DNA from 3 places in the Thalassospira lucentensis genome. Region 3 is predicted to be linked to each of the others. Evidence: predicted binding sites of a transcription regulator. Region 3 holds the regulator's gene; each other region holds the start of a gene.
What was found. Region 3 encodes PhoB, which activates phosphate uptake and scavenging genes when phosphate is short. Its sites were predicted from a motif close to TNTCATAAAACTGTCA; they were not measured.

Region 1 (10,560 bases), 520 kb from region 3:
AAGCGGCATCATGATCGCAAGACCCAGCAGGAAAACCACCATGCCACACGCCGCCATGACGGCAATCATCGCGGCCCAGCCGGTCAGGACCCGCCAGTTTTTGCGGAATGCCGCAACGCTTGTGATCAAAGCGGTAATCACATCAACATCGCGATCCACCAGAAGCGGGATTGATACCACCGTGATGGCAAACACCATCATCGCCAGCACCCCGCCAAGGATGGTGCCGGTAATCAGAAACGTGATGGCATCGCGCGAGAAAAAGGTTTCCCAGATCAACACATCAAGGGACGGCACCGATCCGTTGTAAAACAGCGCGAATAACAGCATCGCGATGCGCGTCCATGCCAGGAAGAACAGCATCAGAATGACGCCAATCGCGCCAAGCTGCCCGGGATTGCGCCGGAAGCCATTCAGGCTGTGCCACAGGGTGACATTTTCGCCCATTTCAAGGCGGCGGCTGGTTTCATAAAGGCCGACCGCGATGACCGGGGCCAGAAGCATGAAGCCAGCACCCAGCGGCAGGGTCAGATAGGGCTGACCCGATTGAAAGAGACTAAGCAGAATAAGGTAACCGGCAATAACGCAAAGCCCGCCATAGGCAAGGCCGATGGCCGGGGTGCGTTTGAAATCGCGCCAGCCTGCTTCAAGCCATTTGCCCGACTGGTCACTGGTGACTTCGCGGATCGCTATGCCTTGCGGAAGTCCGCTGACGGGACCCGTTGATTGTTCAATTGTCGTTTCGGACATCTGCATCCTCCCTGCACCTTATTGACAAAGGTGGCCGATACACAAACTCAAAATCCTGAAAGCTTGTTCTTTTTTGTTGATGATATCACTTCGAAAAACAATTGCCAGTGTTGGCTGTGTTGAATGTCATTAGATTTTCATATGAGTATTTACCGATGGTTTTCCATAGGCCACGGCTTGATAGCAGGCGGTTTTGGTCACAAATACATATGTGAACCGGCAAAAGGGAAAAATCCGTACCGGATAAGCACGTAAACAGCATCATCAACCAACTTGTTGCCATTTTCTGTTGCGACGAGCGGTATGAGCCATATGCTGCTGGAATCAAATCATAACATTGCACTCTGCCGAGCCGTCGGTTTCCAGAGTGCCGAGCAAAAAGCGGAGCCGGACTGTTGAAAAAGATCCTTGCCGTGATTGGTGCCGTTCTGGTCGTGATCATCGCCGCCCTGTTGATCATTCCATCCCTGATCGACTGGAACGGTTACAAGCCACAAATCACCCAGGCAGTGCGTGAAGCAACCGGCCGCAATCTTGATATTCGCGGTGATCTTTCAATGTCTGTCCTGCCGTTCCCGGCTCTTTCGGTCGAGCAGGTGACACTCAGCAACCTGCCCGGCGCGCAGGACCCCGACATGGTATCGGTCGAGGAAGTCCGCGTTTCGGTGGCCCTGATGCCGCTTCTGACCGGCAATGTGCAGGTCACCGAAATCAGCCTGATCGATCCGGTGATTTCCATCGAGACGTTCGAAGATGGCAGCAACAATCTGGTATTTGATCCGGCACAGGCCACCCCAAGCGGCCCGGATGCCGGCACGATCACGACACCGCCATCCGCAACCCCGTCACCATCACCGGCACCCGAAGGCGATGCGGCAACACCCGAAGCGCAGCCGGGTGGCAGTGATGCCGGTTCATCCGATTTTGCCAGCACGATCCAGATTGATCGTCTGGAAATCGAAAATGCCACGATCCTGTATCACACGCCGGGCAGCACGGAGCGGATCGAGGGGCTGACCCTTGGCGTGTCGGCCGATAGCCTGAATGGTCCGGCCGAGGGCGAGGGTTATGTTTTCTATCGCGGGATTCCGTTGACATTTAATTTCAATGTCGGTCAGGTCAGCCAGACCGGCCCGTTCCCGGTTGGCATGCAGATCGGCATCGACAAGGTTGATGGTGGCATCAATGTCAGCGGTCAGGTTGATCTTTCGGCGGAATATCCGGGCTTTAACGGCCAGATTGACGGCAAGTTCGATGATCTGCGTGAAGCCGCCCTTCGCATTGCCGGTGAGGGGGCCGATATCCCCGATATCGCGGCCAAGCCGTTCAATCTGGGCGGGCAGGTTGCCGCCAATGCCAAATCGGTCACGGTCAATGACCTGTCGATCCGGTTTGGCGAAACCCGTGGATCGGGCGCGATCGCGATTGATCAGGACCCGAAAATGAAGGCCGATGTGGCGCTTCGTTTCAATCAGCTTGATCTCGATTCAATCCTTGTTCTGACCCATATGGGCGATGGTGCCGCCCCGGCAGGCGGTACGGGCACCGATGGCAATGGCGATGCCGCCCCGGCGAATGGCGGGAATGCAACAGGTGGCCAGTCGATCCCGTCGCAGGGTGGCAAGAAATCGGGTGCGGCCAATGGGCCGATGATCCCGGCCGATCTGACCGCGTCGATTGATTTTGAGGTTGAAACCCTGATTTACAATCAGACACCGGTGCATAATGCGCGGATCAATGCCGCGATTGCCAATAGCAAGGTGACGCTGAACGAAGTTTCGGCGGGGCTTCCGGGCGGAACCGATTTCTCGGTCTTTGGCAGTATTTCGGGTGAGGGTCCGAAACCGAGTGCGGCCCTGTCCTATGAGGTGGCATCGGAAAATATTCGGGCGGTGGCGCGCTGGCTTGGGGCGGATGTAGATGGCATCCGTGCGGACCGTCTGCGCCGTTTCTCGTTGACCGGCGGGATCAAGGGAACACCCGACAAGCTTGATATTTCCGATCTGGATATGCGGATCGACGATACGGCCATTCGCGGTGCCATCGTCGCCAATCTGAGCGGCGAGGGATTGCCTGCCCTTGGCATCGGTCTGAAACTGGACCGGATCAATCTGGATCAGTATATCAGCGCGGCCCCGGCGGGCGCCAATGGTGATACGGCGCCAGGTGCGACGGCAAGTGATCCGGCTGCGTCCGGTTCCGGCACGGCGTCGGGTGGTTCGGACAGTGCGGCCCCGTCTTCGGGGCCTGCGGCGGGCGGCGATGCCATGGTCAAAACCATCAAGGATGCGTTGGCACCACTTGACGGGATTGCGGCCAATTATCGGCTGGCGGCGGATGAAATCATTTCATCGGGCGTGTCGATCAAGGGGATTTCCATTGATGGCAGCCTGACCGGTTCGCAGATCAAGCTGAATAATTTTGCGGTGGCGGATGCGGTCGGTCTGTCGGCAAGTGCCAGCGGGGTTTTCCGTGGCGATATTGCCGTTCCGGCATTCGAGGGGCTTAAGCTTAAGGTCACGGCCAAAACGCTGGAGCCGGTGGCGAAGCTGACAGGTATTACGCTTCCGGCACCGGCAAGCGAATATAAAAGCATTCAGGCCAATGTCGGGCTGAATGGTCCGGTGACCGGCCCGAACCTTGATCTTGATGTGTCCAATCCGTTGATGCAGGTGGCATTGAATGGGGTTTTGCAGGACCTGTTTGGCGCGACACCGGGCATTGACGGCAAACTTGCGATGCAGGCATCAAGCCTGAACCGTGTATTGCCGTTGGTGGCACCGACTTATGAACCGTCGGGCAATCTGGGGCGTCTGGTCCTGGATAGTACGGTCAAGGGCAATGCCAAGAATGTTGCGCTTGATATCGCGAAGTTCGGCATCGGTCCGTTTGAAACCAAGGGTGATGTCGATTTTGATGCCAGCGGCGAACAGCCGAAACTTTCTGTTGCCCTTTCGGGCGGGACGCTGAATGTCGATCCGTTCGTGCCAGCCGCCAAACGCGCCGGTCTGATGCCGGAAGGCGGCAGTGGTCCGCGCCGTGCGGCATTCAATATGCCAACAGGCATGAAAGTCACGACGGTTGATGCCCGCGATGGCACGCCGTGGGATGACACGGTGATTGATGTTTCGGCCCTGCGTTCGATTGATGCCGATATTTCGCTGGCACTTGATCAGCTTGATTTCGATACCTACAGCCTTGTGAAGCCGGACCTTGAGGCGACGCTTGTGACCGGGCTTCTGACTATCGAGAAATTCACCGGCCTTCTGGGTGACGGGGATCTTTCGATTGATGGCACGTTTGATGCGCGTAATTCCGATACGCCGAAACTGGCGCTTAAAGGCAGCCTTGACGGCGCGGATATCGAAAAACTGGCCCCGATCCGGGTTGCCAATGACACGGTGATTGGCGGGGCGGCGACCAAGTTTGATGTGACCGCATCGGGCAATACGTCGCGCAAGCTGGTCAGTGCGTTGAACGGGACGGCGAACCTTGTTCTCAATAATGTCCGGTTCAGCAATGCCGACAAGCGGTCGGAAGATCCGAAGCTGAACATTCAGGCATTGTTGCAGCAGGGGCCGCAGGCGATGGTGGTTGAAGGGGTCGGTAACAACGATCTGGTTCAGAGCCTTGAAGCCGATATCGCCATCACCAACGGGATCGCCAAAACCACCCGTGTCGAAGCGGTATCGCGCGTGGGCACGGCGGATGCCGATGCGACCCTTGATCTGCCGAAATGGCAGATGGACACCCAGGCCGATTTCGATTTTTCCAAGAAAATCGAAGAACTGCCGCCATTCAGCGTTTACGCCAAAGGCAATATCAGCAACCCGGCAATTACCGGGCGCATGGACAAGGTTGCGATCAAGGTTCTGGATAATATCCTTGATAAGGCACTGGGCGGGAGTGGTTCATCCGGCAGCGGGTCGTCAGGTTCGGGAAGTTCGGGCAAGGACGCGGCAAAGGATGTCCTGAAAGGGCTTTTGAACCAGTTCGGTCGGTGATTTTCTGACACGGCCCTAAATGACGAAACGGCCCTGCAATGCGGGGCCGTTTTGCTTTTGGCGGGGGGCTTTGGGACATGGCTGTCATAAAAAGGCAAAAAAACCTTAACAAACCGGGTTTGCTTCGACATGATCCGCGCGTCGATTCCCTTTTTAGTAACGGTTGATCATGGTCGCAAAGAAAACCGCTCTGGATAAGGATCTCAAATGGCAGCGCCGCATGGATGCGGGTGTCGGTGAGACTGCTTCCCTGAGTGCGAAGCTCGGACTTGCGCTTGTCTTTCTTTTGGCGTGCAGCGCCTTTGTTGCCTTTCATATGGGTGGCTTGCCGCAAAGTGGGTTCCTGATCGCCGCCGCGGTGATTGGCGGTTACATGGCGCTGAATATCGGCGCCAACGACGTGGCCAACAATGTTGGTCCCGCTGTTGGTTCAAAGGCGCTGACCATGGTTGGCGCCCTTTTGATTGCAGCCGTGTTTGAAGCCGCCGGTGCGATTATCGCCGGTGGCGATGTTGTCGGCACGATCAAGAACGGCATCATCGACCCGACGCAGATGCCTGATGCGCAGACCTTTGTCTGGGCGATGATGGCGGCCCTTCTGGCAGCCGCCCTTTGGCTTAACCTTGCCACGTGGCTTGGTGCGCCGGTTTCGACCACCCATTCCATCGTCGGTGGGGTGATGGGGGCCGGTATGGCAGCGGTCGGGATTGATGCGGTAAACTGGCCGACCATGGGGACGATTGCGGCAAGCTGGGTGATTTCGCCGGTTTTGGGCGGGGTGATTGCCGCCGGGTTCCTTGCCTTTATCAAGTTCAGAATTCTTTATACCGACAACCGTGTCGAGGCGGCCCGCAAATGGGTGCCGATCCTGGTCGGTGTGATGGTATCGGCCTTTACCATGTATCTGATGATGAAGGGGATATCGAAGGTCTGGAAAACCGAGACCTGGCAGGTTGTTCTGATCGGCATAGGTGCGTTTTTCGTGACCCTTTTCCCCGTGCGCAAGGCGGTCCTGCGGGCATCGCGCAGCATGACCGGGCGGCGCAAGGAAATCGCATCGCTGTTTCGTATTCCGCTGATTGTGTCCGCCGCCCTTCTGTCATTCGCGCATGGGTCAAACGATGTGGCGAATGCCATCGGTCCGTTGGCCGCCATCGTTTCGGGTGTTGATAGCGGTCAGATCGTGACATCGGCCCCGATCCCGATCTGGGTGATGGTGATTGGTGCGATTGGCATTTCGGCCGGTCTGATCCTTTTCGGGCCGAAACTGATCAAGACGGTCGGATCGAAAATCACCAAGCTTGATCCGATCCGGGCTTATACCGTGGCGCTGTCGGCGGCATTGACGGTGATTGTGGCATCCGCCCTTGGCCTTCCGGTCAGTTCGACGCATATCGCGGTTGGTGCGGTTTTTGGCGTCGGGTTCCTGCGTGAAACGCTGAGCCATCGTCGCCGGGTCGACAATGCGCCGATGCTGGTTGGCGAAGATACCGAAACCGACGAACAGAAACAGCATATCGAAGCCCTGCGCCAGCTTGACCCGGCACAGGCCGAAAAGGCCGAGAAGAAACTGCGCAAGCGGTTGCTGGTGCGGCGTCGTTATGCGGTGACGATTGCGACCGCCTGGGTGATCACGGTTCCGGCCGGGGCGTTCCTTGGCGCGTTGCTGTTTTTCACCATTCGCGGGATCATGCTTTAATTCCGACGGAATTAAGCGCAGAATTGAAGTTTCGCGGCACGGTGCTCCTCCTTTTCCCCGGGGCAGCTTGCAGCGATCTGCAGCGGCGGTCAGGCTTTGGTCTGGCCGCCGTTTTTCCTTGACCCTGTGCGGTGGCAAGCGTAATTACCGAAAACATAATTTGAATCAAACCCGTGCCGAATCGTCGCCCAATCAAAGTGGGCCGCGAGATTTCTTATGCGTGCGTTCTGCTTCTGGTCAGGATTTTGGTTAAGGAAAAACGATGAAAGCCATCATTATTGGCGTTCTGGCAATGGCCGTGACGGTTGTTGCATCGAACATTCTGGTTGAATATCCGCTGCCGGGCGTTCTGGCCGACTGGCTGACTTATGGCGCGTTTACATATCCGGTGGCGTTTCTGGTTACCGATCTGACCAACCGGGCGCGCGGGGCGAAGGCCGCACGCGTAGTCGTTCTGGCAGGCTTTGCGATTGCGGTTGTGTTGTCTTTGATCGTGGCGGACACGCGCATTGCAATTGCATCGGGCACGGCGTTTCTGATTGCGCAGATGCTCGACATTACGGTGTTTGACAAGCTGCGCCGGGCGACCTGGTGGAAAGCACCGCTGATATCATCGGGGATCGGATCGGCCGTCGATACGGCTTTGTTCTTTTCCATCGCGTTCGTCGGTACCGGGCTTCCTTGGCACACATGGGCGATGGGCGATTTCGCGGCCAAGGTGATCATGGCGCTGACCTGTCTGGCACCGTTCCGTTTGCTGATGACGGTGGTGACCCCGCGCATGAAAGCAGCCCCCGCCCAAAGCTGATGGCGGGTTGATGCCAGGTGGATGCAGGGCTGATATTCCGACGCGATGCCTTGAGGTTTTGCAAAGAGGGGCGGTATAAAACGCCCCTCTGATTTTTTCTGATAATTGCAGGTTTTGTTTTTCCGATGAAAGTCGATCTGTTCGATTTCGATCTGCCGCGTGAGTGCATTGCCGAACATCCGGCCAATCCGCGTGACAGTGCCCGTATGCTTGACCTGACGGGCGGGGAAACGCATGACCGCATCGTTCGCGAACTGCCCGATATCCTGCAGCCCGGCGACCTTCTGATTTCCAATGATACCCGCGTGATCCCGGCCCGCCTGTTTGGCAAGCGCGGCGATGCAGGCATTGAAGTGACCCTGCACAAGCAGGAAGGTCTTGCACAATGGCGCGCCTTTGCCAAACCGGCCAAGAAGCTGCGCGTTGGCGAAACCTTCAGGGTTGCCGATGATTTCGAAGCCGAAGTCATGGAAAAGAAAGACGGCGGCGAGGTGTTGCTGCGGTTTAACGTTGCCGGTGCCGATCTGATTGCAGCGCTTGAAAAATATGGCGTGATGCCGTTGCCGCCCTATATCCGGCGCGACAAGGGCGGGGATGATCAGGACAGATCGGATTATCAGACGATTTTCGCCCAGCATGATGGTGCGGTGGCAGCCCCGACTGCGGGTTTGCATTTCACCCCGGAATTGCTGGCAGCAATTGATGCGCGCGGTATTGAGCGCCGCACGATCACGCTTCATGTCGGGGCGGGCACGTTTTTGCCGGTCAAGGTCGATGATACCGACGATCATAAGATGCATGCCGAATGGGGCAGCATATCGCCCGAGATCGCGAACCTGATCAACGAAACGCGCGCCAAGGGCGGGCGGGTGATTGCGGTGGGGACGACGTCGCTTCGGTTGCTTGAAAGTGCGGCGCGCGAAGACGGGGTGGTTGAACCGTTCGAGAACGAAACCGACATCTTTATTACGCCGGGCTATAAATTCCGGGCGGTTGATATGCTGCTGACCAATTTCCATCTGCCGCGGTCGACGCTGTTTATGCTGGTATCGGCCTTTGCCGGGTTTGATCGCATGCAAGCGGCCTATGGCCACGCGATTGAAAACAGATACCGTTTCTATTCCTATGGCGATTGCAGCCTGCTTGAATGCGCCAGCAAGATTGAAAAAAGCTGATGACTGAATTCCGTTATGAACTTCTGGCGACCGACGGCAAGGCCCGTCTCGGCCGCATTCATACCGCCCACGGCGTGATCGATACCCCGGCCTTCATGCCGGTCGGAACGGCTGCCACGGTCAAGGGCATGCTGCCGGAAAACGTTGCCGATACCGGTGCGCAAATCCTGCTTGGCAACACCTATCACCTGATGCTGCGCCCCGGTGCGGAGCGCATTGCACGCCTTGGCGGTTTGCACAAATTCATGAATTGGGACAAGCCGATCCTGACTGATAGCGGCGGGTATCAGGTGATGTCACTGTCCAAACTGCGCAAGATCACCGAAGATGGTGTTACGTTCAAAAGCCATATCGACGGGCGCAAATTTGCGCTGTCGCCGGAACGGTCGATGGAAATCCAGCATCTGCTGGGGTCGACCATCACCATGGCGTTTGACGAATGCACCCCGTTCCCGGCGACCGAGCAGCAGGCCGCGGATTCCATGCGCATGTCGATGCGCTGGGCCAAGCGGTCCAAGGATGCGTTTGTCGAACGTGACGGCTATGCGCTTTATGGCATTCAGCAGGGCAGTGTTTTTGAAAACCTGCGGCGCGAAAGTTCCGAAAAACTGGCCGAACTTGACCTTCCGGGCCATTCGGTCGGCGGGCTTGCGGTTGGCGAGGGCCAGCAGATCATGTTCGATACACTTGATTTCTGTGTCGATATGCTGCCGGCCAACAAGCCCCGTTACCTGATGGGGGTTGGCAAGCCATCGGACCTTGTCGGTGCGGTGATGCGCGGGATTGACCAGTTTGATTGCGTTTTGCCGACCCGTTCGGGCCGCAATGCGCAGGCCTTTACCCATCGCGGGACGCTGAACCTTAAAAACGGCCGTCATCGCGATGATGACCGTCCGCTTGACGATCAATGCAATTGCCCGGCCTGCACGAAATATTCGCGGGCCTATCTGCATCACCTGATCAAGGCGGGCGAGATTTTGGGGGCGGTTCTGCTGACGTGGCATAACCTTGCCTATTATCAGGATCTGATGCGCGGCATGCGGGACGCCATTTCCGAGGGCCGTATGGAACAGTTCGCCCGTGATTTTTACGCCGGGCAGGAAGGCGGGGACATTGATCCCGTGCCGATCATCGAGGATTAATCACATGGCCGATCAAACCATTTACGACAACCTGACTATGCTGGGCGGGACCACCGAACAGCCCGCAAGCCCGGATGAGGCAGTCCTTGAACGGGTGCAGAACCCGCAGGCGGGAACCGATTACTGCGTGCGGTTTGTCGCACCGGAATTCACATCGCTTTGCCCGATCACCGGTCAGCCGGATTTCGCCCATCTGGTGATTGATTATGTGCCGGGTGACTGGCTTGTCGAAAGCAAGTCGCTGAAGCTGTTTCTGACGTCGTTTCGCAATCATGGCTCGTTCCACGAGGATTGCACGGTCAAGGTCGGCAAACGGATTGCCGATATGATTGATCCGAAATGGCTGCGCATTGGTGGCTACTGGTATCCGCGCGGCGGCATTCCGATTGACGTGTTTTACCAGACCGGCCCGGCCCCCGAAGGGGTGTGGATCCCCGATCAGGGTGTGGCGCCCTATCGCGGGCGTGGCTAGTAGCGAGGTCTGCCGGAATTGCAGCGAAATCAAAGGCTGCTATCGGGAAACCGGTGGCAGCCTTTTGTTTTGGGGGGTACCGGTATGTATAGTTATTAACAATGCGAATTATTCTCATTGTTTTGTGTTATGGTTCTTGCTAATACACGGGCGGAACAGGGGAACCTGTATCATTTGGCAACGGCATGTTTGGGCAAGACCATGGCGCGCAACAGCGCATCGGTTCTGATCGCAAGCTTTCAGGAAAATTACGAACAGCTTTTCCGGTTTCTGACCCGAAAGCTGGGCGGGGACCATGAACGCGCAGCCGATGTCGTGCAGGATACCTATGTGCGGCTTGCCGATACACCCGATCAGGGGGACGTGATCGAAAATCCGCGTGCCTATGTCTATCGGGTTGCCGGGAACCTTGCGATTGACGGGATCAGGCGGGAAAAACGCATCACCGCCCATCACGACATGGACGAGGATACCGACGCGATCCACGATCCCAAACCCGGCCCAGAAAAC
Region 2 (10,560 bases), 900 kb from region 3:
CCGTTGAAAAGTTTCAGCCATCGGACCTTGATACACTTCAGGAACAGCCCCTTTTTCTGCAAGCCCTCAGGACCCACCCATTATCGAATTTGCGCTTTGAACGCGCCCTGACCTCGCTTCGTCAGATCATACTGTTCAAAGAAGCTGGCAAGTCCGGTTTTCATGTTCCGCTGATCGCAGCATTGGCCGCCCAGTGCTTTAACAACGAATATGTCTATGCACTGAGCGACGCGGAACGCGCAAAAATCGATGACCTGAACAATCAACTGCGTCAGGACATCCTGTCAGACAAAGATTTCAGCCCGGAAATCCCTGCAATTCTGGCCTGTTACAAACCTATTTTCGAATATGACTGGGCAGAACGTCTTTCGCGCAAGAACCTTCCGAACGATCTGAAATCATTGTTCGAACAGCAGTTCCACGAACCCAATCAGGAACGTTATCTGCGCGATCAGATCCCGCAACTGACCGGCATCGACAACAACATTTCCCAAGCCGTCCGGTCGCAATACGAAGAAAACCCTTATCCACGCTGGAACCACACCTCATTGGTCCAGAACCCCAAGCCTATCGATGAAACCTTGAAATCCTATCCGCTGATGCTTGACATTGGCGATTATCAAAGCCCGCCCCATCCTCAAATACTTGTCGCCGGTTGCGGCACGGGGAAGCACAGCATTGATGTTGCTTCGCGGTTTCAGGATGCAACAGTTCTTGCCGTAGATTTAAGTCTTTCAAGCCTGAGTTACGCACGACGCAAAACCGAACAGCTTGGCCTGACAAATCTGACCTATGGGCAGGCTGACATCCTGAAATTGGGCGAGCTCAACCGGCAATTTGACCTGATCGAATGCGGGGGTGTGTTGCACCATATGGATGACCCGATGGCCGGTTGGCGGGTTCTTTGCGATCTACTGAAACCCGGCGGGCTTATGAAAATCGCGCTTTATAGCGAAATCGGGCGAAAAGCGATCGTGGAAGCGCGCGAATTCATCGCCAGTCACGGGTATAAATCCACCGCAGACGACATTCGGAAATGTCGACAGGATATTCTGGCTTCCGATAGCAATGCCAAAAACACCCTGCTTCACAGCAGCGATTTCTTCAGTTTAAGCGATTGCCGCGATCTGATTTTCCACATACAGGAACATCGCTTTACCTTGCCACAGATCGAACAATGCCTGGCAGACCTTGGGTTGGAATTCCTCGATTTTGAAATCACCGGATCACAGCAACTCCGCCAGCAAAGAACATCGATCAATCAGGGTGCCAAGAGCGAACGGCTAAAACGCTGGCATAAGTACGAGCAAGAAAACCCGTCAACATTTGCTGGGATGTATCAGTTCTGGTGCCGTAAACCCAAAAACTAAGCAGGCTACTCGACAATCAACTGAACCCGGTCGCTGGAAAAGGCGGTGATCCCGTATTCGATGGGCACTCCTGCCGCATCGACATCGACACTTTCTGTGGATATCACCGGCCGGTTTTTGGCCTGTTTCAGCAGGCTGGCCACCCGTGATGATGGCAGTTGGGCACTGATGCGGGTGGTTTTGCGGCTGTAATCATCAATCCCGAAATGCTTGAAAGCCTCGGTCAGGGATTTTGTCTGGGTAAATATCTCGACAATCCCCTCGAACCGGGCAACCGGAAGGTAGCTTGTCGCCACCGCCAGCGGAATGCCATCGGCCTCTGATACGGAAAACAGTTCGACAACCCGCGTTCCCGGTTTGACATCGAGAAACTGGGCGATGGTCGCACTGGCTTTCAGGATTTCTGACGAAATCAGTCGTTTGTCGGGCAAACGATGACGCCCCGATACGATCTGGGAAAACCGTGTCTTGCTGCCAAGCGGATAATCAAGGATCTGTTCCTGGACAAAGGCCCCCCGCCCCTGTTCGACACGCACGACATTGGCATCGACAAGGGCCGACATCGCGCGTCGCACCGTATGCCGGTTAACACCGAATCTGCGAACCAGTTCCATCTCGGTCGGCATTTTGTCACCGGGGGCAAAGACCCCGCTGGCAATATCGGCAAGAAGCTGTTTTTCGATTTGCTTCCAGATAGATAGCCCGGCTTCCCAATCCATCGAAATCCCCATTCACAAAACTTTCACCGCAAGACCTTTGCCAAGCGCGCGTAATCGTCTTATAACGTGAATATGTATAGACGTCTAGACAAATTTTGAATTTGTCGATACCCGCATAGAAGGATCAGACAGATGACGGCGCAACCCGCCCCGCAATCCGGATCAGACCAGGGATCAAACATCGATCCCGCCACACAGGCCCGCCAGCGCTGGATGGCAGTACTGGCACGCACAGACCGCGCAATTCTGGAACAGGAATGGCACGATCATTTTGCCGATGTGCAATGGAGCCACCTGCGCGAACCGCAAATCGGCATGGTCATGGTACGTGGCCGCGCCGGGGGTGCCGGGCAACGCTTCAACCTTGGCGAAATGACGGTCACACGCTGCGCAGTTACCCTGTCCGATGGCACGGTCGGTCATGCCTATGTCAAGGGTCGCGACCGCATACAGGCGCAATATGCCGCCCTGTTTGATGCCATCATGCAACGCGACAACGCTGCATCGGATTTCATCGACATGCTGGCCCGCCAGCAGGCCGAGGCAAAACGCGAAAACGCCCGCAAGGTCGCCGCCACCAAGGTCGATTTCTTTACCCTTGTCCGAGGAGAAGACGAATGATCCCGCAACCCCGGACAGCCGATCTGCTGCGCGGTTTTGAAAATGCTGCCTTTGATTCCAATGCCGTTTTTCGCACCATTCTGGATGCCATGGCCCATCCCGGTCGGATTTACGATCTGCCGCTTGATGTCCCGGCACCGGCCGGGCTGAACAAGTCCGCAACCGCGTTCCTGCTGGCGATGGCCGATATGGATACGACAATCTGGCTGTCACCTGATTGCGCATCGGACGCTGCCAATGCCCATCTGAAATTCCATTGCGGCAGCCCGATCAGCAGCACGCCGTCCGCTGCCGATTTTGCCGTGGCCCGCCTTGATGGTGATCTTGCCTTCATCAAGGAACTGCCCATCGGCAATGCAGAATATCCCGATCAGTCAGCAACTCTGATCCTGATGGTCGAAGACATATCGGACAAGGCCGACATGATCCTGCAAGGCCCCGGCATCAAGGACAGCCAGCACCTCTCGGTCCCCGGCCTGCCCGCCGCCTTCCACGCATGGCGCGCGGAAAACCATCATCTGTTCCCATGCGGTGTCGATGTCATCTTTGCCGCGGATCGCAAAATCGCCGCCCTTCCGCGCACCACCCGGATCGAGGTCAGATAAAATGTATGTAGCCGTCAAAGGTGGCGAACGCGCCATCAACAATGCCCACCGGCTTCTGGCCGAAAAACGCCGTGGCGACAGGGACGTTGCCGAAATCGAAACCAGCCAGATCGAACAGCAATTGTCGCTTTCGGTCACCCGCGTCATGGCCGAAGGATCGCTTTATGACCGCGATCTGGCCGCCCTTGCCATCAAGCAGGGTCGCGGGGACCTGATCGAGGCGATCTTTCTGATGCGCGCCTATCGCACCACATTGCCGCGCTTTGCCTTTTCCAGGCCGGTCAAAACCGCCGAAATGGATATCGCACGCCGCATTTCGGCAACCTTCAAGGATTTGCCGGGCGGGCAGATTCTCGGCCCGACATTTGATTACACCCACCGCCTGCTTGATTTCACCCTGATGGCCAATGGCGAGGAACCGGCAACCGCCCACACCGCCGACCATCCGGTGGATGAAACCATGCCGCGCGTTCTTGATGACCTTCTGAATTACGAGGGCCTGATACAGGACGAACCGAACCCAACCAATGATGACGCCCCGGTCGCCGATCTGACGCGCGAAGCCGTCAAATTCCCGGCGGATCGTGATCTTCGCCTGCAAAACCTCGCCCGCGGGGACGAGGGTTTTGTTCTGGCACTCGGTTATTCCACCCAGCGCGGCTACGCCAATAGCCACGCATTTGTCGGTGAAATCCGCTATGGCAGCGTTGCGGTCGAAATCGAACCCGAAGAACTCGGCTTTGCCATCGATATCGGTGATATCGAGCTGACCGAATGTGAAACCGTCAACAAGTTCAAGGGTTCCAAAACCAAGCTGCCGCAATTCACCCGCGGTTACGGGCTCGTCTTCGGGCAAAACGAACGCAAGTCGATTTCGATGGCACTGGTGGATCGTGCGATGCGTGCACGCGAAATGGGCGAACAGGTCATGGGCCCGGCCCAGGACGAGGAATTCGTCATGGAACATAGCGACAATGTGCAGGCAACCGGCTTTGTCGAACATATCAAGCTGCCGCACTATGTCGATTTCCAGGGCGAACTTGAACTTGTCCGGCGCATGCGTGCCGAAGTGCTGGAACGTCTGGCAAAGGCGGATGCAGCCGATGCCAAAAACGCCAGATCACAACCCGAAGCCGCGGAGTAACCAATATGGAACAGACCGTAAATAATCCGCTAGAATCATCTTCGGCCTATAATTTTGCCTATCTTGATGAACAAACCAAACGCATGATCCGGCGTGCGCTGCTAAAGGCCGTTGCCATCCCCGGATATCAGGTGCCGTTTGCCGGTCGCGAAATGCCGATGCCCTATGGCTGGGGTACGGGCGGGGTGCAGGTCACGGCCGCCGTCATCGGCCCGGACGATACGCTTAAGGTCATCGATCAGGGCGCGGACGACACCACCAACGCGGTATCCATCCGGCAGTTCTTTGCCAAGACCGCCAATGTGGCGACCACGGAAAAAACCGCCGAGGCATCAATTATCCAGACCCGCCACCGCATTCCCGAAAAGGAACTGCGCGAAGACCAGATCCTTGTCTATCAGGTGCCGATCCCCGAACCGCTTCGCTTCCTGGAACCCCGCGAAACCGAAACGCGCAAGATGCACGCGCTTGAGGAATATGGCCTGATGCATGTGAAGCTTTATGAGGACATTTCGCGTCACGGCCATATCGCCACCACCTACGCCTATCCGGTGATGGTTGATGATCGCTATGTCATGGATCCGTCGCCAACACCGAAATTCGACAATCCGAAAATGGACATGATGGCCGCCCTGCAGCTTTTCGGGGCCGGACGTGAAAAGCGCATCTATGCCCTGCCGCCTTACACCAAGGTCAAAAGCCTCGATTTCGAAGATCACCCGTTCGAGGTGCAAAGCTGGAAGGACGAATGCGGCATGTGCGGCGCAACCGACAGCTACCTTGACGAGGTTATCCTCGATGACAAGGGCAACCGGATGTTCGTCTGCTCGGACACCGATTATTGCAGCGAACGGCAGGACGCCGGCCATCGTGGCCCGCAACATCATGACCAGCCCCTTGGCACCAGCCACAGCAACGGAAAGGCCGCAGAATAATGACCCGTTCAACTGAACCGCTTCTGCGCGTTTCCGACCTGACCATGATGTATGGCGACCGGGTCGGCTGCCGCAATGTAAGTTTCGAGCTCCGCCCCGGCGAAGTGCTTGGCATCGTTGGTGAATCCGGGTCCGGAAAATCAACTTTGCTGCGCAGCATTTCAGCCCAGCAGGAACCGACCAAGGGCACGGTCGAATACCATACCCGCATCGATGGCATCCGCGATGTCTATCAGATGTCCGAAGCGCAACGTCGACTGCTGATGCGCACCGACTGGGCGTTCGTACACCAGAATGCCCGCGATGGATTGCGGATGAATGTCAGTGCCGGGGCCAATATCGGCGAACGCCTGATGGCCGTCGGTGATCGTCATTACGGCAATATCCGGAATGCCGCCGAAAGCTGGCTTGGCAAGGTCGAAATTGCCACCGAACGCCTTGATGATCTGCCCTCAACCTTTTCGGGTGGTATGCAGCAACGCCTGCAGATTGCCCGTAACCTCGTAACCAGCCCGCGTCTCGTTTTCATGGACGAACCCACGGGTGGTCTGGACGTCTCGGTTCAGGCCCGCCTGCTCGATCTGCTGCGCGGGCTGGTTCACGACCTTAATCTGGCGGTGATCATCGTCACCCACGATCTGGCGGTCGCCCGCCTGTTATCGCATCGCCTGATGGTCATGCAGCGCGGCGAAGTGATCGAAAGCGGCCTGACCGATCAGGTGCTGGACGATCCGCAGCACGCCTATACCCAGCTGCTTGTTTCTTCCATCCTGCAAAACTAGGGCGATTGAAATGTCTGAAATGCTTCACGCCAAAAACGTCGCCAAGGGCTTTACCCTCCATACTCAGGGCAGCGTCACGATCCCGGTATTCGAAGGGGTGGAATTCCGCCTCAATGCCGGTGAATGCATTGCGCTGACCGGTGAATCCGGATCGGGAAAAAGTACCTTCATGCGCATGCTTTATGCCAATTACACCTGTTCAAGCGGCTCGATCAGCGTGCTTCACGATGGTGACTGGCTCGATATCACCACCGCAAGCCCGCATGCGATCCTTGATATGCGCAAACGCACCATGGGCTATGTCAGCCAGTTCCTGCGCGTCATTCCGCGTGTACCGACACTGGAAATCGTTGCCGAACCGCTGATCGCGCTGGGTGCGCCCCGCGAAACGGCCATGGAAAAGGCCCGCGACCTTTTGACCCGCTTGCGCATCCCCGAACGTCTGTGGCAACTTTCACCCCTGACCTTTTCCGGGGGCGAGCAACAGCGCGTGAATATCGCGCGCGGTTTTATCGCCGATTATCCGATCATGCTGCTTGATGAACCGACCGCATCGCTTGACACCCAAAATCGTGCCACGGTTCTGGCATTGATTGAAGAAGCCAAGGCACGCGGCGCTGCCATTGCCGGTATTTTCCATGATCACGAAACCCGCGATGCGGTCTGCACGGGATCATTTGATGTGACTTCGTTTAAAGTTGGGGCCAATGACTGAACAGATTTTTACCAATGCCAAAATTGTCCTCGCCAATGATGTCATCGAGGGTGCCGTTCAGATCAGGGACGGACTGATCACCGATATCTCGGATCGCCCGTCCAACCTGCCGGGTGCCGAAGACATGGGCGGCGATTACCTGATGCCCGGACTGGTCGAACTGCATACCGACAATCTCGAAAAACACCTGACCCCGCGTCCCAAAACCCGCTGGCCCGCCACCGCCGCGGTGATTGCACACGACAATCAGGTCGCCAGTGCCGGCATCACGACGGTCTTTGACGCCATCTCTGTCGGCGACGTCTCGGACGGATCAGAACGGATCGAACGACTGGTTGAATCGGTGACCGCCCTTCAGCATGCGCTCGAGAACAACCTTTTGCGTGCAGATCACAAACTGCATCTGCGCTGTGAAACGTCCTATGGCGGTCTGGTCGAGGCGCTCGATAATCTGGTTGATCTGCCTCTGGTCAAGATGCTCTCGGTGATGGATCACACGCCGGGCCAACGCCAATTCGTCAGCCTGGATGCCTATTACACCTATTATCAGGGCAAATACGGCCTCTCGGACGAGGAAATGCGCAAATTCGTCGCCAGCCGCAAACGTGATTCCGAACTTTATTCCGTCAAACATCGCCGTCACGTCGTCGAACTTGCTCACCAAAAACATCTGGCGCTGGCAAGCCACGATGACGCGACCGAGGAACATGTCGCCGAAGCCGTCGCCGATAAAATGACCGTGGCCGAATTCCCGACGACACTGGCGGCTGCCAAGGCATCGCACGAAGGCGGTCTTGGCGTGATGATGGGCGGGCCAAACCTTGTGCGCGGCGGCTCGCACAGCGGCAATGTCGCGGCGGGCGATCTGGCAAAGCATGGCTATCTCGACATTATTTCAAGCGACTATGTCCCCCACAGCCTGCTGCACGGTGTCATGAAGCTGTTTGATGATTTCGACGCCTATGATCTTCCGCGTGCGGTGCGCACCGCGACCCTGACCCCCGCAAAACAGGTCGGCCTTGACGACCGGGGCGAGATTGCGGTTGGCAAACGCGGCGATCTGATCCGGGTGCATCATTCACCGCATCATCCGATTGTGCGCGGTGTGTGGCGTATGGGAAGCCGCGTGTCATGACCGCGCGCCATGACATCCATCATGGCGCTTCGGAAAATGGATTACTGATTCTTGTCGTCGGCCCCAGCGGGGTTGGCAAGGATACCCTATTGGATGCGGCACGGGCGCGTTTGCACGACGATGAAACCATCCTGTTTCCCCGTCGCTGCATTACCCGCCCGGCCGGGTCGGTTGGCGAAATCCATATTCCCGTGCGGGCCGAGGATTTTGCATCCATGGCAAAGCAGGGTGCCTTCCTGCTGAGCTGGCGGGCGCACAATCTTTGTTACGGCATTCCCAATCATGTCCAGAACGACGTCGCCAACGGCAAAATCGTTGTCGTCAACGCATCACGCAGCGTGATTGACGATGCCCGCGATCTTCTGGGTTCCGATCACGTCCGGGTCATCAGCATCCGGGCACACGAAGATGCCCTTCGCCAACGCCTTGTGGCCCGTGGCCGCGAAAGTTCCGACGATATCGAACAACGCCTGCGGCGCGCATCGGCCTATCAGGTCGATGGTCCCAACGTGATCGCCGTTGAAAATGACAATGACCTTGAAACCGGTATTGGCCGCTTCATTGATGCCATTTTCCACCGCCCGGCACATGGGGACCAAGCGCCCGGCAACCGGGTAGTCTGAACAAAAAATGCTGCAGCAAAACGCTGCAGCATTTTTTATTTCCCAAGGTGCAATCACCCGTCATCCAAGCGCGAAGCGCCCCAACAAATCAAACGGCTTTCCATCACCCGGATCACCAAAAAGACAGACATCGCTGATCGTAAATGGTGCCTCGCACAAGGGTGCAACAATCGGGGCAAGCGCATCGCGCACCCGCATCATCCGGTCCGGGTCAAGCTTGTCTGTCAGGGTCAGGTGAAAACGGAATTCTTCCATCACATAGGGATATCCCCATCTGACCAGATATTCTTCCTGTCGATCACTTAACCCCGATGCACGGCGTTTATTCATCGCGGCTTCGTCTTCGGGCTGCCGAAAACCGTCAAGCGCCTGCACCAGACCAGACGCCAGCGCACCAAGCTGATCGGTCGGCGCAGTCGGGATCAGGGCGATAAAACTGCCAATCGATTTCAGCAAAAGCGGACCACACGTCACCGAAGACGCTGCCGCACAATAGTCAGCAATCGCACGTTCAAGCTGCACGCGCGTCTGCCCGTCCTTTAAGGTGAAGGGCGGTTTCAGGGTGCCATGAAATCCGTATCGCGACGGGGAAACGGTTATCGCCGCGACCTCGCCATCGGCAAGGCCGATGGCAGCCCGGCGGTCCATTTCCCGTCCGGTTTCGGGATCACGCCCCAGCCAGGAATTGCCAAAAGCCGCCAGATCACTGTCGGCTTTCGGTGCATAGTAAACAGCATAACGCTGATAGTCGGTCATGTGGCCTCGAACTGGCTTTCGATTTATCGCAGATCGTATTTCAGACAGAAATCCCGTACCGGCAGACGCCGAAAATCGTCAAGCCGTTCTGCCAATGTTGCATGATCCCAGTCCCACCAGCAAATGCGAAGCAGCGCATCGACAATTTCCGCGTCAAATCGCGGGCGAAGCGGGGTGGCCGGAATACCGGTCACAATCGTATAGGGCGGCACATCCTTGGTCACCACCGCACCCGAACCGACAACCGACCCGATCCCGATGGCAACCCCGCCCTGAACAATCGCGCCATGCCCGATCCAGACATCATGATCAAGCTTCACCCGCTTTTCGCGGCGCCAGTCAAAAAACGCCGGATCATCATCGCCAAGCTCATAGGCACTCGACCGGTACTGGAAATGATGCATCGATGCCCGGTCCATCGGATGCTGCCCCGGATTGATCCTTGTATGGGCGGCGATATTTACGAATTTGCCGATGTCGGAATAGATGATCTCGCTGTCATTGACGACATAGGAATAATCACCCATCACGCTTTCGCGGATGCTGGTGCGTGCGCCAATTTCGGTCCAGACACCAAACTCGCAATCAACAACAACCGCACTCTGATCAATCGTCGGGGCCTCCGACAATTGTTTCATTGCCGGTTTGGCCTGCGTAATCTTGAACGTCATGGATCAGGTCACCAGTTTGCGCAGGCGCTGCGAAATCACATCAAGCAGGCTGACCGACAGGATGATGATGATCATGACCGCGGCGGTTTCCGCATAATAAAATGCACGGATATATTCCCACAAAACCATGCCAATGCCACCCGCACCGACAATGCCAAGAACGGTAGCCGACCGCACGTTGCTTTCAAACCGGTACAGCGAATAGGAAATCCAAAGCGGAAGAACCTGCGGGATCACCCCAAAGATGACCTCCTGCAATCCGTTGGCACCGGTGGCCCGGATGCCTTCGACCGGTTCGGGATCAATCGCCTCGACGGCTTCTGAAAACAGCTTTGCCAGAACGCCGGTGGTATGAATCCAAAGGGCAAGCACACCGGCAAACGGACCAAGACCAACCGCAACAACGAACAGCATGGCAAAAACCATTTCATTGATCGCGCGGAAGGAATCCATCAGGCGGCGCACCGGCTGGTACACCCAGAAC
Region 3 (10,560 bases):
AGGGGGGCTCTTTGCTACACCCCTTGAGAGTCTTAACGTTCTATGAAGTGCACATTTATTGAGCAAACAAGTTAAGTTATTGATTTAATTTACAAAAAATACTGTCAACCTGAAAACATTCGGTAATAGAGGAGTCAAAAAAGAATATTTTCCTTTGATTCCACGTCCCCAGATGCTTGTGCATAAGGGCGGCAGCGATTCGGCCTAGAGGAATCACAGAGTCCCCGTCCAAAACCGTTAACAAAAGTAAATTTTACGCAGATTTACCGATGCGATCAGCGCGCGATATTAAAGCGCTCTATTTCGACCCCGACCGCCGCAACGTCGTCAAAGACATCAAGCTTTTCAACCCGGACGTTTACCTTGCGCACCCGGCGATCCGCCAGGCACATATCGGCCAGTTTTTCCCCAAGGGTTTCCACAAGGTTCACATGACCGTCACGGCAGATTTCCCGCGTGCCTGTCACCAGATCCTCGTAGCTTAAAACAGTGGCAATATCGTCATTCTGGACACCTTCGCCTTCAAGTACGGCAAGATCCAGATTGATGCGCACCCGCTGCGGGGCATGTTTTTCGTGGTCATATACGCCAATGGATGTCTCGACCACCATGTCGCGAACGAATACACGACGCAAACTGCCTGCATGATCTGCATAGGGCAGTGTCGTAATGTTATCGTCCTGCTTAAGGCCTGCGGTCATGGTCTGGTCTTCCTTGTGCTGCGCTTCTGCGGCCAGATGTCCGGAACCCAAGCCCGATGCATCATTCCTCTGGCATATTCTGTTCGCCACTGGGCGCCCAATTCAGGTGCTGCCCGCCGTCAAGCGCTAACATTTGCCCGGTGATGGCTGGCGCGGCAAGGAAAAATCGTACCGCGTCGCAAATCTCTTGCGGGTTTGTCCCAATTTTCAGGGGAGTCTGATCGCATTGCTGATCGAAAACTTCCTGTGTTTGCCGAACACTAGGCAATGCCGGACCGGGGCCAATGGCGTTGACCCGGATTTGCGGTGCCAATGCCAGTGCCAGCGTCTGGGTCAGGGTCCAAAGACCTGCCTTGGACAAGGTATAGGTCATGAAATGCGGTGTCAGATTCCAGACGCGCTGATCAATCAGGTTGATGATGGCACCCTTGTACCCGTCCGGTAACCGTTTGGCGAAATCCTGCGACAGTACGAACGGCGCACGCAGATTGGCTTCCATATGATAGTCCCAGCCTTCGCGCGTGGCGGTGCCGATATCATCATACTCAAAGGTGGATGCGTTGTTGATCAGAACGCCAATCGGGCCCAGTGCAGCCGTTGCCTCGCGCACGACACGCCCGGTGTCTTCTTCCCGGCCAAGATCGGCCGAAATAACGCAGGCACGACGGCCAAGGGCACGGATTTCATCCGCCAGGCTTTCCGCATCCCTGCGCGAGGAATGGCAATGAAGGGCAACATCATATCCCTGCGCGGCCAGATCAAGCGATAAAGCCCGTCCGATACGCTTCGCAGCCCCTGTCACAAGGACCGTTTTCGGCATTATCCCTGTCATCCGGTTTCCATCCCGTCCGTCAAGATGCGTCCCCTTTTCCGGGGAAGGCGGCCGCATTCGAACGCAGGCCGCCATCATTTAGTTCAGTAATTCCGGAACTTACAATCAAACCTGCCTGCCGGTCCATCACCGTGTGAACGGTTTCAGGCACGTAAGATGGATCATGCGGTAACCAGACTTGCGACATATCCAAGATAGGCAAGAACAAAGACAATCCCCGTAATCCGCGACACGCCGCGCAGGAAATAGCCGACAACCAGCAAAAGAACGGTCACCGCCAACATGATCCACAGATCGGATTGCAGTATCTGATCAGGCACCGCAATCGGCGCAATCAGCGACACACCACCGATGATCACCAGCAGGTTCAGAAGGTTTGAACCAACCACATTGCCCAGCGCGACATCGGAATGCCCGCGAAACGCCGCAACAATGGATGCGGCCAATTCCGGAAGTGACGTTCCGAACGCGACAAGTGTCAAACCAATCACGGCTTCGGAAACGCCGAACTGACGTGCAACAGAAACACCGCCATTCACCAGCAGATCGGCACCATAGGTCAGGGCGACAATACCGATAACGGTCGCAACAATCGGTTTCAGCCAACCGCTTGGCACCTCGCCGACTTCGTCGACTTCTTCCTCGTGCAGGTGGCTGGCTTCGCCCGGGCTTTTTTTGTCATGCTGGTAGGTGAAATACCAGATCGCCGCCAAAACCAGCAGCATCACCGCTCCTGCCCAACGCTCCACAACACCGAACATGCAAAGACCGATGAACAGTACAGTGCCCAGCAACATGGTGCCACCATCGCGAACAATCATGGTCCGGGACGCTGCGATTGGCTTCAGAACAGCCGTCGCACCAAGGATCAGAAGAATGTTGGCAATGTTGGAACCAACAACGTTCCCCATCGCGATATCCCCCGAACCGGCAAGTGCCGCATTCAGCGACACTACGAATTCCGGGGCCGACGTTCCGGCGGCCACCACGGTCAGGCCGACGATAACCTTGGAAACACCCATTAGCAGTGCAAGACCAACAGCGCCGCGAACAATGAACTCGCCACCGGCCGTCAAAAGCACAAGACCACCAATAATCTGCAAATAGGGGATGAACTGTTCCAATGTCGGCCTGCTCGTATGGGGGAAAATTGTGATTATTTTTGTGCCCTTTAACGGGCCAGCGGAACATGGCATTCCGAACACAGAATAGCAAGCCGTGTCGTCCCGCCGCGGAACCCTTTTGGATGGCTGTGTGATGCTGTTCCCACACAGGTAAGCACGCCGAACGTAATCGCCACGGTCGCTTACTCTTAATACGTGTCGTCTACCACAGATGTCTTCGCATACGCGAAATTTCCATAGAAATCATAGGGGTATTTCCGCTATCCTGATTTGAACGAGTTTCCTTTACACGCCCATCTGCGCCGGACGCATATCCCAACATGTCTCACAGCGTTCTTTTCGAACTGTTCCTTGTCCTGACGGCCGCGGTGATTGCTGTGCCGCTGGCCCAGAAATTACGTGCAAACTCGATCATCGGCTTTCTGATCGGTGGTTTTTGCATCGGACCTTTTGGTTTTGGTCTGATCAATGACCGCGAAGACATTTCAACGGTGGCCGAGCTTGGCATTGTCTTTCTGCTATTCATGATCGGTCTTGAACTGTCGCGCGAACGATTGCGCGTGATTGGCGGCCGGTTTGCCACCCTTGGATTTCTGCAAATCGGCGTCACGATGGCGGTGATGTTCGGTGTATTGCTGCTGATCAATTACGATATGCCTGCCTCCATCGTGATTGCCGGAGCACTGGCCCTGTCATCAACAGCCATTATCCTTAAACAGCTTTCCGATGAGCGCCAGCTGCATACCCGTTTCGGCCGTGCAGCCCTTGCCATCCTGCTGTTGCAGGACGTTGCGGTTGGTCCCTTCCTGATCATGGTGCAGGCCGCAGGCAAGGCCGGAACCGAAACCAGCCCATGGATCAGTGCGTTAAGTGGGGTCGGCGCTGTTGCCGTCCTGCTGCTTGCCGGTCGTTATCTGCTGCCACGGCTGTTTCGTTATATTGCGTCCCTTAAAAATCCCGAACTTTTTGCCATCGGCACCCTGTTTGTCGTTCTGGCTGCCAGTACCCTGACCGAAGCCGCCGGTCTTTCGATGGCGCTTGGTGCCTTCATCGCCGGGGTGATGCTGGCCGAAACCGAATTCCGCCATCAGATCGAAGCCGACATTTCGCCATTTCGCGGGGTTTTCCTGTCGCTGTTCTTCATGTCGGTCGGCATGTCGGTGAATGCCAATGTCGTCATTGGTCAGGCCGGTACCATCATTTTATGGCTGATCGGGTTGCTGGTCGTTAAGGCGGCGGTCCTTTTCGGGTTATCCCTGCTGATCGGCTTTAACCGGGCATCATCGATCCGGGTTGCCATGAGCCTGGCCGCAGGTGGCGAATTCGCCTTCGTCATGCTGGCACTGGCATCGCAGAATGGCGCGGTTCCGATTGATATCGCCGTGATGCTGATCCCGGTTGTCGCGATTTCGATGGGTTTGACCCCCTCCCTGATTTCACTGGGCCACCGGATCGAACAGAAACTTCATCCCAAGGAAAACGATCAGCTCAGCGAAATTTCAGATGAAACCGATGGCATTCAGAAGCATGTTCTGGTGATTGGTTGCGGGCGTGTCGGCCGGGTTCTGGCCCGTCTGCTGCGTACCAAGGATATCCCGTTCATCGTTCTTGAATCCGATGCCCAGCAGGTTTCACGCGGCCGTGCCGAAGGTCTGCCGGTTTATTTTGCAGATGGATCACGTCCGGAAACATTCCGAGCGGCCCATACAGAACAGGCCCATATTGCCGCCGTTGCCATGGGCAACCCGCACGCAACCGAAAAGACCGTCGCCTTGCTGCGACAGCATTATCCACATCTGAAAATCTTTGCCCGTGCCCAGGACATCACACATATCGGTCCCCTGTCACGCAGCGGTGCGGATGCCGCCATCCCCGAAGTACTCGAAACCGGTTTGCGCCTGTCCGACCATGTTTTGGCCGCCTGCGACATCCCGCAGGAAGATATCGATACCGAAATTGCCAAGTTCCGTCGTGCCGATATGCTTCTGATGAACGAACTGGCGCCACGCACCGCGCGCCAGAAAGCCGAAGATCCGGCATCAAAATCGGCCAAACCGGTAAAATCCAGGAAAACCACCTGAAAACAAAAACCCCCATCATAAAGATGGGGGTTTTTCGTTTCACCTTCCGGAATAACCGCGATCAGGCGGCTTCGACATCCAGTGCGTAACCGGCGGCACGAACCGTACGGATCACATCGCGCGTTCCCTTGACGTCATTCAATGCCTTGCGCAGGCGGCGAATATGTACGTCAACCGTTCGGGTCTCGACATAGATGTTCGGACCCCAAACCGCGTTCAGAAGCTGCTCGCGCGAGAAAACCCGCCCCGGATGTTCGAGGAAGTAACGCAGCAGACGGAATTCGGTCGGGCCAAGATGTATGGCCTTGCCGTTACGGCTGACACGATGGGCAGCCAAATCCATTTCGATATCGGAATAGATCAACTGCCCCTGTGGTTGCGCCGGGCCGGATCGGCGAAGCAACGCGCGAATACGCGCCAGCAATTCGCCAATCGCGAATGGCTTGGTCACATAATCGTCGGCACCGGTATCAAGGCCACGGATGCGGTCACCTTCTTCGCCACGCGCGGTAACCATAATCACCGGCAAATCGCGGCTTTCCGGTTTCCGGCGGATCTGGCGGCAAACCTCGATCCCCGACATTACCGGCAACATCCAGTCCAGAAGGACCAGGTCGACATGGGTTTCAGCCAGAATCTTCAACGCTTCGTCACCGTCTCCGGCTTCGACAACCTGCATCCCCTCGCGTTCGAGGTTGTAGCGCAACATGGTTACGATTGCAGCTTCGTCCTCGACGATAAGAACCGTTGGGTCCATCTTCCTATGCTCCAGTGTCACTCATTCGGTTCTACGACAGCGAAATTCGCCGCGTCATTTTTTGGCCGAGTATCCATCGGCAGGTCTTCACCCTTGATCCGGTAATAGATCGTTTCGGCGATATTGGTCGCGTGATCGCCAATACGTTCGATGTTCTTGGCAATAAACAGCAGATGGGTCGATGCCGTGATGTTACGCGGATCTTCCATCATATAGGTCAGCAATTCACGAAACAGGGAGTTATACATATCGTCAACTTCCTGATCACGCGCCCATACACGCTGGGCCTTTTCCGCATCGCCTTCGATATAGGCGTCCAGAACGTCCTTGATGATTTCCTGGCACAGCTTCGCCATGTTCGGGATCACCTGAACCGGACGGATCGGCGGCACCTGGTTGAGAACCTGCGCGCGCTTGGCAATGTTTTTCGCCAGATCGCCAATACGTTCCAGATCGTTGGAAAGTTTAAGCGCTGTCACCACCTGACGCAGGTCATCTGCCATCGGCTGGCGCAGGGCCAGAAGACGTACGGCAAAATCCTGTACTTCCTGTTCCAGCGTATCGATACGATGATCGGAAATAATGACCTTTTCGGCCAGTTCCGAATCCCGCTTCACGATTGCGCGGATCGCAGAAATCAGCTGGCTTTCGGCAAGCCCGCCCATCTGCGAGATGATATTGTTCAAACGGGTCAGTTCTTCGTCAAACGAACTGACGATATGGTGTTTTTCGTCGGCCATCTAATAATACTCCTGCCCGGAATTAACCGAAGCGACCCGTGATGTATCCCTTGGTGCGTTCGTCCTTGGGATTGGTGAAAATCTGATCGGTTTCGCCCACTTCGACCAGCTTGCCGAGGTGGAAGAACGCCGTGCGCTGCGACACGCGGGCCGCCTGCTGCATGGAGTGCGTCACGATCACAATGGTGTAGTTCGAACGAAGCTCGTCGATCAGTTCTTCGACCTTTGCGGTCGCAATCGGGTCAAGCGCCGAGCACGGCTCATCCATCAGGATGACTTCCGGGCTAACGGCAACCGCACGTGCGATGCAAAGGCGCTGCTGCTGCCCACCCGAAAGACCGGTCGCCGGTTCCGGCAGGCGGTCTTTGACTTCTTTCAGAAGGCCTGCCCGTTCAAGCGAGGTCATGACGATCTCGTCAAGCTCGTCCCGCGAGTTCACCAGACCATGAATACGCGGACCATAGGCCACATTGTCATAGATCGATTTCGGGAAGGGGTTCGGTTTCTGGAACACCATGCCGATACGGGCACGCAACTGAACAACGTCGATGGCCTTGTCATAGATGTCACGGTCATCAAGCGTCACCTTGCCGTTGATCGTGACACCGTCAATCGTGTCATTCATGCGGTTCATGCAGCGCAGGAAGGTCGATTTGCCGCAGCCCGACGGACCGATCAGCGCAGTAACCTGACGTTCGACAATGTCAAGATTGACATCGAAAAGCGCCTGGTTGTCACTATAGAAAAGATTAAGGTCACGGGCCGTCATTTTCGGGCTAGTGACTGACGGCTCTGCCGTCATTGCGCTTTGAGTTACAACAGCCATTTTACCACTTCCGTTCAAATTTCTTGCGCAGATACACGGCCAATCCGTTCATCAGGATCAGGAAGCCCAGCAATACCATGATCGCCGCCGAGGTTTTCTCGACAAAGGCTCTTTCCGGACTGTCAGCCCACAGATAAATCTGCACCGGAAGAACCGTCGCCGGATCAAGCGCGCCTCCCGGAACATCAACGATGAATGCCACCATGCCGATCATCAGAAGCGGTGCGGTTTCACCAAGCGCCTGCGCCATGCCGATGATGGTTCCGGTCAGAATGCCCGGCATTGCCAGCGGCAGCACATGATGGGTCACCGTCTGTACCGGTGATGCCCCAAGTCCAAGGGCAGCCTGCCGGATTGACGGCGGTACTGCCTTGATCGCTGCCCGCGATGCGATGATGATCGTCGGCAGGGTCATCAGTGCCAGCGTCAAACCACCGACAACCGGTGCCGAACGCGGCAGATGCATGACATTGAGGTAGACCTCAAGCCCGAGAAGACCGAACACGATGGAAGGCACAGCCGCAAGGTTGTTGATATTGACTTCGACAATAGTCGTGAAACGGTTTTTCGGAGCGAATTCCTCGAGATAAATCGCGGCCAGAACACCGATCGGGAATGACAGGAGAAGCGTCACAATCAGGGTATAGAACGACCCGACCGCGGCCCCCCAGATGCCAGCAAGTTCCGGTTCGCGTGAGTCACCATTGGTGAAGAACCGCGTGTGAAACTGCTTTTCAACAGCGCCTTCGGCGGTCAGGGCGTCATACCAGCCGAGTTCCTGGTCATTCAGGCGACGGTCGCCTTCATCTGTATCTGCGCTGATATAACCCTTGTTGAGCATATCAAAATCGTCACCCGAAATCAGCCAGACCTTGCGGGTCTGTCCAATCAGGCTCGGATTATCAAGCACACGCTGGCGCAGGTCGTAAGAAGCCCCGCCCGAAACGATGTCATAAAGGTCACGGCGTTCGCGGCGATCGGTTACATCCGGGAACCGGTTGCGCAATGCTTCCTTGACCAGACCATCGAAATTGGCGCGACCGATAACTGCGGGGTCACCTGTTCCGTCCGGATCAATCTCAGCCGGATCGAAATGAATTTCGAGCTGAACATAGGTCTGGAAGAAGGCGCTATACCCCTTCGAAACAATCGAATAGCCAAGCACGACAAGCGCCATGAGAGCGATGGCAATCGCGCTCAGGCCATAAATCTTGAACCGGCGTTCCGCCGCATACCGCTTTTTGATGTTGCGGGCAATTTTCGGGCTATCCCAGTCAACCGGCGTGTGCAGATTGCCAGAGATCACTTTTGCGGCGGCTCTATCTTCCATAAGCGATGCCATATCAGTCATATTTCTCGCGATACTTCTGAACAACCTTAAGGGCAAACACGTTCAGGCCCAAGGTGACGAGGAAAAGAACAAGACCGAGTGCAAAGGCCGACAGGGTTTTGGCACTGTCGAACTCCTGGTCACCGACCAGAAGCGTCACGATCTGCACGGTAACGGTGGTAACCGCCTGCAACGGGTTGACCGTCATATTGGCCGCAAGTCCGGCGGCCATAACCACGATCATGGTTTCACCAATTGCACGCGACACTGCCAGCAGAACCGCCCCGACAACACCTGGCAGGGCAGCGGGAAGGATCACGTGGCGGATGGTTTCCGACCTTGTGGCACCCAGACCATAAGATCCGTCGCGCAGGGATTTGGGCACCTGCGACATGACATCGTCAGACAGCGACGACACAAACGGAATGATCATAACCCCCATAACGAGGCCGGCCGCAAGCGCGCTTTCGGAGCTGACATCAAGTCCAAGAATAGCACCATTATCACGCAGGAACGGCGCGACTGTCAGGGCAGCAAAGAAGCCATACACAACCGTCGGAACACCGGCCAGAATTTCAAGGGCTGGCTTGGCAAAAGCACGGAATTTCGATGATGCATACTCGCCCATATAGATGGCAGAGAACAAACCGATCGGCACTGCGACAAACATCGCGATCACAGTGATCAGCAGCGTCCCTACGAATAGCGGGATCGCACCAAAGGCCCCTTCGGATGCCACCTGATCAGCACGGATCGCCGTCTGCGGGCTCCATTCCAGCCCGAACAGGAATTCGAGCGGGTTGATCTTGGAGAAGAAATGCAGCGCTTCGAACAACAGCGAGAAAACGATCCCCACTGTCGACAGGATCGCGATCCCGGAACAGGCGATCATCGCATAACGCGCGATACGTTCGACATTGTTGCGTGCCCGCATTTCTTTTGCGATCTTGCGATACGAAAGCGCCAGCCCGACCACCGCCGTACTCAGCATCACCACAACCAGTGCCGCATTTGCAATGGTCTGCAGGTTCGCAAGACGCTGGCCCGCCTCCACGACTTCCGGATCAACCGACAGATGTTCTCCGTTGCCTGCGGCAATCAGCGAGATACTGTTCAGTGCCAGTGAAAGACGGCCGGAGTCACCGGTAATTTCGGCAGGAAGATCGGAAACGATCATCGCTTCGATGATCGACCCCTGAAACACGTGCCAGACCAGAAGCAGCAAAAGCGCGGGAATACCGCACCACATCGCCGTATAGGTCCCATAATGGGCTGGCAGGGAATGAAGATTGCTGTATCGGCCGCCCGACAGGGCAACGGCCCGCTGCCGCCCGAAATAGAATGACAGCGCGCAAAGTGCAGCAACCGCGAGCAACAGAAAAGTCAGGGACATTTCGATAAATCCGTTTGCCTGGAGGGCCTGTTTAAATCACGAGGAGCCAATAGGACAAAAATAATAAATCAATCAAGCCAAGAAACAAAGAAACCGGTGGCAGCAGGGGCCGCCACCGGTTGAAAGATCGCGTTACATGCTCAGCGGAGCAAGGTTCAGCGCAGCATTGCGAACTGCTTCACGCTCGCTCGCATCCATCGGGATGAGACCACGGTCAGCAAGGTAACCTTCGTCACCAAATGCTTTGTCGGAGGTGAATTCGGTCAGATATTCTTTGATACCCGGAATGGTACCAACATGGGCGTTCTTGACATAGAAGTACAGCGAACGCGAAACCGGGTAATCACCAGCCGAGATGGCTTCGAAGGTCGGCTCGACACCGGCAATCAGGGAACCCTGAAGTTTGTCGCCGTTCTGATCAAGGAACGAGAAGCCGAAGATGCCAAGCGCATCATGGTTTGCTTCGAGTTTCTGAACGATCAGGTTGTCGTTTTCACCGGCTTCAACATAGGCACCGTCTTCACGAACGCCTTTGCAAACTGCACCGTGCTGATCTTTATTGTCTTTGATTGCCTTGATGGCTTCGAAGGAGTCACAGGCTTCTTCAAGTACCAGCTCAGTGAAGGCATCACGGGTACCGGAGGTCGGAGGCGGGCCGAGAACTTCGATTTTAACGTCCGGCAGGCTCGGGTCGATTTCGGCCCAGGTGCTGTACGGGTTATCGATCAGCGACTTGCCGTCTTTCGAAGGAACGGTTTTGGCCAGCGCCAGGAAGA

Region 1: a site for PhoB is predicted at 4,837-4,852, ahead of R1T41_RS03035 (inorganic phosphate transporter). Genes of this name have one in related genera too.
Region 2: a site for PhoB is predicted at 2,100-2,115, ahead of phnF (phosphonate metabolism transcriptional regulator PhnF). Genes of this name have one in related genera too.

The regions. Positions count from the first base shown of each region.
Region 1 covers NZ_CP136684.1:498,641-509,200, reverse strand. Annotated here, with positions in the region: gene R1T41_RS03045 (DUF2189 domain-containing protein) at 1-750, opposite strand, end outside; gene R1T41_RS03040 (AsmA family protein) at 1,146-4,754, shown strand; gene R1T41_RS03035 (inorganic phosphate transporter) at 4,924-6,453, shown strand; gene R1T41_RS03030 (queuosine precursor transporter) at 6,716-7,261, shown strand; gene queA (tRNA preQ1(34) S-adenosylmethionine ribosyltransferase-isomerase QueA) at 7,387-8,436, shown strand; gene tgt (tRNA guanosine(34) transglycosylase Tgt) at 8,436-9,578, shown strand; gene queF (preQ(1) synthase) at 9,583-10,050, shown strand; gene R1T41_RS03010 (RNA polymerase sigma factor) at 10,252-10,560, shown strand, end outside.
Region 2 covers NZ_CP136684.1:1,916,968-1,927,527, reverse strand. Annotated here, with positions in the region: gene R1T41_RS09500 (tetratricopeptide repeat protein) at 1-1,370, shown strand, start outside; gene phnF (phosphonate metabolism transcriptional regulator PhnF) at 1,376-2,089, opposite strand; gene phnG (phosphonate C-P lyase system protein PhnG) at 2,222-2,710, shown strand; gene phnH (phosphonate C-P lyase system protein PhnH) at 2,707-3,315, shown strand; gene R1T41_RS09480 (carbon-phosphorus lyase complex subunit PhnI) at 3,317-4,459, shown strand; gene R1T41_RS09475 (alpha-D-ribose 1-methylphosphonate 5-phosphate C-P-lyase PhnJ) at 4,465-5,394, shown strand; gene phnK (phosphonate C-P lyase system protein PhnK) at 5,394-6,176, shown strand; gene phnL (phosphonate C-P lyase system protein PhnL) at 6,187-6,891, shown strand; gene R1T41_RS09460 (alpha-D-ribose 1-methylphosphonate 5-triphosphate diphosphatase) at 6,884-8,026, shown strand; gene phnN (phosphonate metabolism protein/1,5-bisphosphokinase (PRPP-forming) PhnN) at 8,023-8,649, shown strand; gene R1T41_RS09450 (DUF1045 domain-containing protein) at 8,710-9,405, opposite strand; gene R1T41_RS09445 (chloramphenicol acetyltransferase) at 9,429-10,076, opposite strand; gene phnE (phosphonate ABC transporter, permease protein PhnE) at 10,080-10,560, opposite strand, start outside.
Region 3 covers NZ_CP136684.1:1,017,207-1,027,766, forward strand. Annotated here, with positions in the region: gene folB (dihydroneopterin aldolase) at 276-701, opposite strand; gene R1T41_RS05355 (SDR family oxidoreductase) at 763-1,521, opposite strand; gene R1T41_RS05360 (calcium/sodium antiporter) at 1,695-2,657, opposite strand; gene R1T41_RS05365 (cation:proton antiporter) at 2,978-4,738, shown strand; gene phoB (phosphate regulon transcriptional regulator PhoB) at 4,800-5,495, opposite strand; gene phoU (phosphate signaling complex protein PhoU) at 5,513-6,235, opposite strand; gene pstB (phosphate ABC transporter ATP-binding protein PstB) at 6,258-7,061, opposite strand; gene pstA (phosphate ABC transporter permease PstA) at 7,063-8,412, opposite strand; gene pstC (phosphate ABC transporter permease subunit PstC) at 8,405-9,784, opposite strand; gene R1T41_RS05395 (PstS family phosphate ABC transporter substrate-binding protein) at 9,917-10,560, opposite strand, start outside.